DNA from 2 places in the Paenibacillus xylanexedens genome. Region 1 is predicted to be linked to the other one. Evidence: riboswitches for the same ligand, from Rfam matches in the RefSeq annotation. Region 1 holds a riboswitch; the other holds the start of a gene.
The links. A riboswitch is a leader RNA that binds a small molecule or an ion and turns the genes downstream of it on or off. The one in region 1 is predicted to bind thiamine pyrophosphate.

Region 1 (4,865 bases):
ATCCATTTCCGCATGTTTGAAATCTAACGAATCCTAGAGACGTTATTATAGATAATTAACTTCAATTAAATGCCTCGTTGGAGGTTTTTTGCATAATAACGCCGCTGAGATTCGTTAGATTTTTCATTCCTTAAAAACTGGCCTAATAAGGCGTTCTCGATTCGTTAGCGCTGTTATCATGGTGGCAAGTGTCCTATCTTTGCCTCTCTGATCACCTTTCATTAAAGGTGAGAATACGATCTATTCATTTGCACAAGATTGCCCAGGAAATACTTTGGGTCTGGGTGAATCACACACTTTTGTTAACGACAGGCATTACGGGCCCGTTATCCTTGATGAATTTACCGAATACATATCGCACGAGTGGTCCCAGAATGATTAACTGATATGGAAGCGCCAGGCTGAAGTTGCGAGCGATCGTCTGAAGATAGGTACGGAATATGGAACCCCCACTTAATTGGTCTGCAAGATACGCTGAAATCATTCCATACATGGACATGATCAGAACCATGCCAATCACCATGAAAAATGACATGACGAGCACACCCAAAATCTTGTTGGACTTGTCAAAGGGCAAGGAGAATGCAATCTTTCTCGCCACAGGGCCAACAATGAAAGACTCCACCAGAAACGCGATGACAAAACATAGTATGAATTGAAGCAGTATCTCAAGCGGGGACATCTTGCCGAGTAACCCACTGTGCCATAGATTGAAGAACATCATGACCAAGACCATTCCTATACACATCATTAATCCGAAAATAATTTGTTCCTTCTTGCTGGTTGGCAATTCTCTCATCCTCTCTGTTTACCTTCGTAATTATAGAGATGAGGAAACCCTCCACATAAGTGAACATTCTGTGAACAATTGTGATTTTTCCAATTTAAAACTATATTTGACAACCCCGTGGTATAGCCCTATGATATCCCTTAAAATGGTAGAAAATTTCACTATATAAGGAGGTTTTTGATTGTGAGTTTTCAAAAACGCATTGACCATATCGGTATTGCCGTGCGTGATCTGGAGACCACACTCCGTTTCTATACGGAGATTGTTGGTCTTGAATTGAAAGACCGGGTAACCCATACTAACGGCGTCATTCAGCTCGCCTTTCTTGGCTTCAATGGAAGTAACGAGACTGAGATTGAGTTAATTCAAGGGTACAGCGACAAGCTGCCTTCCGAAGGAACCGTGCACCATTTTGCCATCCACGTGGATGATCTTGATTCTGAGTACAAACGCATCCAAGCCACCGAAGCCGAATTTATCGATGGAGAGATCATCACACTGCCTAACGATTACCGTTATTTCTTCATCTATGGACCTGAAAAGGAATGGATTGAGTTCTTCCAGCGCTAAGAAATGGAGCTGATTTTATGAACATTTTAATTACCGGCGCAGCCGGAAAAATTGGACGTGACTTGTCCCAACACTTGTCAGAGACATTTCACCTGCGACTAACGGATTTAAATATCGACAGACTGCATACGTATCAAGGGACCGGCCATGAGATCATGACACTGGATGTGACAGATCCTGAAGCCTGTCAGCATGCTTGCGAAGGCATGGATGTGGTTGTACATCTGGCGGGAGATCCTTCACCGAATGCCGGATTTTATGAATCGTTGTTGGACATCAATATCAAAGGTACATTTAATGTATTCCGTGCAGCCAAGGACCAAGGTGTACGAAGAGTCATTCTGGCAAGCAGTGCACAGACGATCGAGGGGTATCCCATTGATGCTCAGGTCTATCCGGACATGCCGACACGCCCACGGAATTTGTACGGGGTTAGCAAATGTTTTGGAGAATCGCTCGCTTCCTATTTTGCGTATACCGAAGGTTTACAAAGTGTTGCGATACGTATAGGTGCATATGATGATTTTCAACCGGACGGACCAGTTCTGGAGGCAAGGGATATGAGCGCGTATATTAGTCCGTCTGACTTGTGTGATTTGATGTTCAAAGCAATTACAACTACAGATCTGGAACCCTTCACCATACTGCATGGGATCTCGAATAATCGGTTTAAACGATTAAATCTGGAAACCACTCAGAGACAGGTAGGTTATGACCCCAAATCCGATGCTTTTGCACTCAGCCAGATTTCCTTATATGATTCGCCACGATAATTATTGAAAATAACACATCTAAACAGGCTGTTATACATATGTATAATGGCCTGTTTGATAAGTTCATACATGTCCCTATCCAGTTCCTGACTGGACACGTTCCACCGGCTGGCCTATAATTACACCTAGTAATGCCCGTAACTTCATAGTTTCCCAGGGGAGTCGGAATTGGCCGGCTGAGAGTGTATCCCACCAAGATACTAACCCTTAGACCTGATCTGGATCATGCCAGCGTAGGAATCGGAGTATATCGAAATGGCACAGCCCTATGGCTGAACGCCACCTCTCTAACGCCTGCACGCGTCCCGGATTACGGGGCGCTTTTTTTGTTACTATCAGAAAGTATAAGTTTGGAAGCATCACCTTTCTGATATTGCAAGAAAAACTGCCGCTAAACGCGGTCTGGCTTCCTTGAATGACATCGATGGACGTTTACTTACGCTCAAAAATAACGTCATCCGGATCTCAACTGGTATAAATCTGTCGATTTATGCAAGATGATTGGATATGAAGCCAAGGAGTACCCCGTGCCAATCGGCCGGACATACCGAAGGAGAGAACCACAGATGAAATGGCGTAAAACGATGGGATTGTTGCTCTTATGCGTGCTTATGGTGACTGTAGCCGCATGTGGTGGCAAAGAAGCTGCCCCAGCTGGGCAGAACGGCAACACAAATACGGAAAGCAGCAACGAAGGTGACACTGCCGCCCTGAAAGATATTAAAGTGGTGCTCGACTGGACACCGAATACGAATCATACAGGCCTGTATACAGCTGTAGATCAAGGTTTTTATAAGGCCGAAGGCTTGAACGTGGAGATTGTACAACCAGGTGCCGGTGGCGCAGATACAATGGTTGCCTCGAATGAAGTGCCTTTTGGCGTAAGTTATCAGGAGAGTGTAACTCAAGCCCGCACACAGGGTGTTCCATTGGTCTCCATCGCAGCAGTTATTCAGCATAATACCTCCGGGTTCGCTGCTCCGGCGGATCGGAATATCAAGTCACCGAAAGATTTTGAAGGTAAAACCTATGGCGGTTGGGGTTCCCCAGTCGAAGAAGCCGTGATGCAATCCATTATGGAAGGCGACGGAGCAGATGTATCCAAAGTGAAAAACATTAACATGGGTGACGCTGACTTTTTCACCGCAGTGAAACGGGACATTGATTTCGCGTGGATTTTCTACGCCTGGACAGGTATTGAAGCCGAACTGCGCGGGGAACCAATCGACATGTTATATGTGAAGGATTATTCAGATGCATTGGATTACTACACGCCTGTCCTCGTAACAAACGAGCAGACGATCCAAAACGACCCTGAGTTGGTGAAAGCATTCCTGAAGGCCACTTCAGAAGGGTATCAATATGCGATTGATCATCCCGAAGACGCAGCGAACATTCTGATTAAGGCCGTACCGGATCTGGATAAAGACCTCGTACTGGCAAGCCAGAAATGGCTTAGTCCAAAGTACACAGATGACGCCCCGCGCTGGGGTGAGCAAAAACAGGAAGTGTGGCAGAACTATACCGACTGGATGTTTAGCAAAAAACTGCTGGATGAACAGATCGATGTGAGCAAAGCATATACAAACGAGTTTTTACCCCAATAAAAATTGCTTAAGTTTAACTTTTTTACACAAGAACGAAGAGTGCAGAACCCATCTGAAGAAGCGAAGCGCTCACCTAAAAGCTTTCTGAAAGAAAGCTCCTTCGGAAGCATATGCTATCCCCGGATTTCCTCCATTAGAACTCATTAAAGAAATCCGGGGATAACAGTGATCGGAAGAGGGTACTGCAATCGGAGTGATAAGTGTAAACCTGGTTCAATTCATGTAATTTATCACGAAAGGAGCCGTGATCTCTCATGGCAAGCACACTACTTAGCATTCAGGTTATTCCGAAAACGCCAAATGGCGAGAACTCTTATCCTTATGTAGATCGCGCCATTGAAGTTATTCAGCAATCCGGCCTGAAATATCAGGTGAACGCGCTCGACACCACAATGGAGGGGGAACTGGAGGAACTGCTGGAAGTTGTACGTAAAATGCACGAGGTACTTGTGGAGGCTGGCAGCCCAAGCATCATCTCCCAGATCAAAATCGCCCATAGCCCTACTGGCTTCAGCATGGATACCCTGACGGAGAAGTATCGCTAATGCCTGCCTATTTCAAAAGTGTATGGCCGCCCATTGTGGCGGTTATTCTCTTTATAGCGATATGGCAGGGAGCCGTCTCCCTCTTCCATATTGAGAAATGGATGCTGCCTGCACCATCCGACATCGCCCGCGAAGCGGCAACCCAGGCCGAACGACTTGGTATGCACGCTTCCGCAACCATTCAGTTAACGCTGATTGGATTCGCCGCTGGAACAGCGGTTGGATTACTGATTGCGATGGTGCTGCATTTGGTCCCTTTTCTCAAGTCAGCCCTGTATCCTTTACTTATTCTTAGTCAAAATATCCCAACCATTGCGCTCGCACCGCTCCTGTTAATCTGGTTTGGATTCGGGCTGTTGCCCAAGCTAATTACCATCATCCTCGTCTGTTTCTTCCCCGTTGCAGTGGCGGCCATGGACGGATTGACCCGTACAGATGCAGCGATGATGAACTATATGCGCATGGCTGGTGCGAAACGTCATCAGATCTTCTGGAAGCTGGAGCTTCCCCATGCGCTGCCATCCGTGTTCTCCGGTGTCAAAATCGCCGCTACCTATAGCGTGATGGGCGCCATCATCGC
Region 2 (4,865 bases), 600 kb from region 1:
TACCAATGTTGAGTACTACAGCTCCTGACATCTTGGCGACATCAGCGACCTCTTCATGAGCATAGGCCATAAAAGGGGACGCACCTAGTGCAAGCAGACCATTGGCTGTGAAGGGAGCCACGACAAGGTTGGTGATATTGTGTACCAGCGGATTTTGCGTACGAACACGTTTCAGATAAGACATATAATTTCCTCCTTGTTATGAAGTAAACCCCATCGGTAGAAGACCGGTATGAAGGGTCACTCAGCAGAATAATAGGATATGAGTCTCCTTGTTGAGTTGGGGTGCAGAGTCTAACAACAGCCAGATCATTAATGCGGGAAAAGCAGAAACGTAAAATCTAAATCATTTACTCTCCTTGCAGAGTAATAAAAGCATCCTCGGCTTTCACCGATTCAGGAATCAAATCCTTTTCAACGAGCCATGCACGTACATTCTCCCACGACTCCATCTCCTGCCGACCAAATGGTTGGCCTTCTTCATTCATGAGTGGTAGCAGAATTACCAGGCTTTTAGTTTCGATCTCCGGGTCAAGCGGTGATGTTTCATTCTCATGAGCGAGCAGAATACTCAAGGCTTCTTCTGGATGCTCAGTCACATATTTCTGTCCTTCCTGGACCGCTTTGACGAACCGGGTAAGTTGGTCTTTTTTCGCTTCAATGCCAGCTTCACTTGCAGTCAGGACCAATTCATAATAATCAGGCACACCATAATCGACGGGGTTAATCAATTTCATGGCATGTCCTTCTTTCTCCAAAATCAATTGTTCATGGTTAATAAAACCACCCATAATCGCATCCGCTTGTCCGGAAGCCAGCGAAGGAATCAGATCGAACCCAACGTCGACCAGATTTATGTTGTCGGAATTGCCGCCATCCTTACTGATCATCGTGCGTACCATCGCTTCGTACAGAGGAATGGAGGAATAACCAACAGTCTTTTCTTCAAGATCTTTGGGTGAACTTACGTTGCCATTCGCTTCGGTCAACAGATGCACTAGGGGGTGGCGAACAACAGCAGCAATGGAACGTACAGGAATGTTCTCGCCACGAGCGAGCAAAATTTGGGGCTGGTAGCTTAGAGCCAGATCAATTTTTCCGGCAGCAACAAGTTTGAGTGAATCATTGGTATCCGCAGGCATCTGAATTTCGACATCCAGACCTTGATCTGCAAAGTATCCTTTTTCTTGAGCGACGTAGATGAAGGAATGTACTGCATTCGGGTACCAGTCGAGCATGATGGACAGTCTATCTTTGGCGTCTGATGCTGGTTCGGTTGCAGACTTGTCTATTTGTTGTGCATGGGTTGCAGAGTCTGTTGTTGGCGTGTTTTTGCTGGTATTCGTGGTGCTGCATCCGCTAACGATCAGCAAAAGGCTAATGAGCATGATGGGAAGCAGGGAGTATATACCTTTGTTATTCATAAATGAAGTTCCTCATTTCATCGTTTTGTTTACATCTAATTTCTGTCTAAGTATTATCCAACTTTTCTTTTGCCTCCATGTCCATGCCGCCGTATGCTAAATCGTTTCTCTAGCCAGGCAATCAGTACAAACAAAACGATTCCAAGCAGGGATAACAGCAAAATGGCGGCAAACATCGCATCCGTGTTCATGTTGCTGGACATGCGGCGGCTGAAGTATCCGAGACCTTTGCTGCCACCGAGCCATTCGCCAATCGTTGCCCCAACCACGCAGTACACCACAGACATCTTTAACCCCGAGAAAAAAGAGGAAAGTGCCAGTGGAATCTGGAGTTTGCAAAAAATATCCCACTTGCTGGCGCCCATGGTGAGCAAAAGTTCACGCTGCTCCGGATCGCCTTGGCGGAGTCCATCATAGGTACTGACCACAATGGGGAAGAACGCGATTAGGAACACCACGGCGACTTTGCTCCACAACGTATAGCCAAACCACAGGATGAACACGGGAGACAAGGCAATCAGCGGGATGGTCTGACTGATTACGATGAAGGGATACAAGGCCTTTTCAATCGATCGGTTCATATGCATGCCTGTTGCCAGCGTAATTCCAGTCACTATGGACAAGACAAAACCAACAACAACCTCCATAAAGGTAGCAGGCAGATGGATGGTCAACAGCAGACGGCGATGTTCAACCAGTGAGCTTGCGATGGCCGTGGGTGCAGGAATGATGAAGGAGGGCACCCATCCCATACGCACAATCACTTCCCAGATCGCCATTAATAAGAACATGAGCATAATAAACAAACCATATTGGGAAAACGACCTCGAGAGCCACTTTAAACACCACGTCCAAACGCTAACCTCAGCTCTATCATTTTGCATGTAATTGTTCCTCCAGTTGTCGTCTCATCTGCACGAGAGCCGGTTGGTAGATCATGTCCGAATGCCTTGGGCGTGGTAAAGGAACTGTCATCTCCCGCAACTGCTGACCTTGCCTTCCTGGAGTTAACAGAATGATACGGTCACTTAACAGCAGGGCTTCTTCAATGTCATGTGTAATGAACAGCACGGTTTGTCCAAAGTCCTCCCACAGCTCCAACAACCAGCGATGCATTTCTCGTTTGGTTAAGGCGTCGAGTGCACCGAAGGGTTCATCCAGTAACATGAGCTGCCCGCCTGTAAGCAAGGTACGCAGCAATGCCACCCGCTGCCGCATGCCGCCGGATAACTCATCTGGATAGGCCTGCTCATAACCGGACAAGCCGAACCTTGCCAATCCTGCGATGATATCGGCTCGCAGCTTCTCCTTGTTCTGTCGGCCTGGTGCAAGCTCGGCAGGCAGCATGCAGTTCTCCATGACGGTACGCCAGGATAACAGCAGATCTTTCTGCGGCATATAAGCGACTCGTCCGAGCCGTTGTCCTTGCGGTACATCAGCTATATCGATGGTGCCAACGGTTGGCTCAAGCAAGCCTGCGAGCAGCTTGAAGAGTGTGCTTTTACCTGATCCGCTGGAGCCGATGAGCGAGACAAATTCTCCTTGTTGAACCTGAAGCGACACATTGGCGAGCACGGGTGAATCCTTTTTTTCAGGAAAAGCGAAGCTAACGTTGTGAATGGTTACATGGTTGTTCATCTGATCCTCCCCCCTTGATGTCAGACTGCTGGAATAACAACGGCATCCTGTACTCTGCAAAAGGAACAAAAAAGACCCACCCATTTCCGGAGAAATGAGTGGGTCTGTAAGTTAAATCCGCAATTTATCTTCACATTCATGAAAAAATTCCGCTTACTAAAAGGCCGCTCCACTTCCCTCCGCTGGTATGATCCAGATCAGGTTCAAAGGGTCCGAATAGTCATATTCGTCTCAGCCGCAAGGCTCCCCTAGTGCAAAAGTTCAAGATATGCAGTTGTCTGTTCAGCATATATCACTCGAACATGAACTGTAAAGAGGCAGCATGATGGAATTCTTGAGATGAACTTGGAGCCAGAGCCGAACAACTGAACAATTTACCTTGGCTCATGAACCCGATATAATAGTGGTGGCGCATATTGGCCGGATCACAAATGCAGGTGGGATTGTTCTCCCTCCTAGGCAGAATGGGGACCCGAGTTGAAAACGTTCAAAAAAGTATATATTGAGATCACAAGTATCTGTAATCTGGCGTGCAGCTTCTGTCCTCAGACGCAGCGTGCCAAAGGATTCATTGACCCTGAAGTCTTCAACAATATACTGGATCAAGTTAAACCACACACCAATCATATTTATCTACATGTCAAAGGCGAACCCTTGTTGCACCCCAAAATAGATCTGCTGCTTGATTCCGCACATGAGAAGGGACTCAAGGTGAACATTACAACGAATGGTACACTCTTGCCCAAGACTCAGCATAAATTGCTTGGCAAACCGGCGCTGCGGCAGATGAATTTCTCCCTGCACAGCTTCGATGGGCATGAAGGTTCAACAGACCGTGACGGATACCTGCGTCATATTTTGTCCTTTGTACACGAGGCCGTTAAGCACAATGTCATCATCTCATTCCGACTGTGGAATCTGACGCAGGATAACTTCACAAATGCTCAGATGAATCGAAATCGGGAGACCCTTGAAGTGTTGGAACGTGAGTTCAATCTGGACTTCCGCATTGAGGAAAAAGTGGTTCCAGGCAGCGGGGTCAAAATTGCCCGAAATGTATATCTGAATCAGGACCATGAGTTCCAGTGGCCGAGTCTGGATGCACCTGAAGATGACGGCAAAGGTTTTTGCCATGCATTGCGTGGTCAGGCAGCTGTGCTTGTGGATGGAACGGTGGTTCCATGCTGTCTCGATGGCGAGGGTGTGATTAACCTTGGTAATGTGCACGAGAAGTCATTCTCGGAGATTATTGAGGGTGAGCGAGCGAACAATCTGGTATATGGCTTCTCCAAGCGGGAAGCTGTGGAAGAGTTGTGTCGAAAGTGCGGTTATCGTCAGAGATTCGGAGCCTGATATCTTATATCAGCAAGCCAGAAGCCATTCAAGATCACACATTTGGAGACAAATGTAGTGGTCTTTCTTTGTTACCGGGGAATAAGTGAGGGGTACATACGTTACAAATGAGCATACCAGAGGTTGATATCAGCATATTGCTTGAGTGACCTGATATGCAAAAAATGCTGATAAGACAGGGATTGTGCGATGTCATGATATATCTGATCTAATGATTATTCTAGTTACCTTCCTTATTTGGTAGGATTAGGTTGTGGTTCGGACAGAGGTGCACCTCTGACGAACTTCAGGACAAGCTCAGGCTTGTACTCTACCAAAAAACGAGAGAATAAGGGAGGAATAAAGTTATGAAAAAAATATTGACGTTGTTGCTGTCGGCTGGTTTGGTTGCTTCCGTATTTGGTGTAGCTCCGGTTGCTGCTGCACCTACCGTTGTAAATTCAACGATTG

Region 2: it holds a riboswitch for thiamine pyrophosphate, as region 1 does, so the genes downstream of both, BS614_RS08295 (ABC transporter ATP-binding protein) here and BS614_RS05835 (ABC transporter substrate-binding protein) in region 1, are expected to answer to the same signal.

The regions. Positions count from the first base shown of each region.
Region 1 covers NZ_CP018620.1:1,280,809-1,285,673, reverse strand. The annotation lists gene BS614_RS05850 (DUF2798 domain-containing protein) at 290-799, opposite strand; gene BS614_RS05845 (VOC family protein) at 974-1,360, shown strand; gene BS614_RS05840 (NAD-dependent epimerase/dehydratase family protein) at 1,378-2,133, shown strand; TPP riboswitch at 2,279-2,391, shown strand; gene BS614_RS05835 (ABC transporter substrate-binding protein) at 2,700-3,740, shown strand; gene BS614_RS05830 (thiamine-binding protein) at 3,995-4,285, shown strand; gene BS614_RS05825 (ABC transporter permease) at 4,285-4,865, shown strand, end outside.
Region 2 covers NZ_CP018620.1:1,877,451-1,882,315, forward strand. The annotation lists gene thiM (hydroxyethylthiazole kinase) at 1-184, opposite strand, end outside; gene BS614_RS08285 (ABC transporter substrate-binding protein) at 351-1,424, opposite strand; gene BS614_RS08290 (ABC transporter permease) at 1,478-2,308, opposite strand; gene BS614_RS08295 (ABC transporter ATP-binding protein) at 2,298-3,062, opposite strand; TPP riboswitch at 3,220-3,322, opposite strand; gene BS614_RS08300 (radical SAM/SPASM domain-containing protein) at 3,540-4,415, shown strand; gene BS614_RS08305 (pectate lyase) at 4,763-4,865, shown strand, end outside.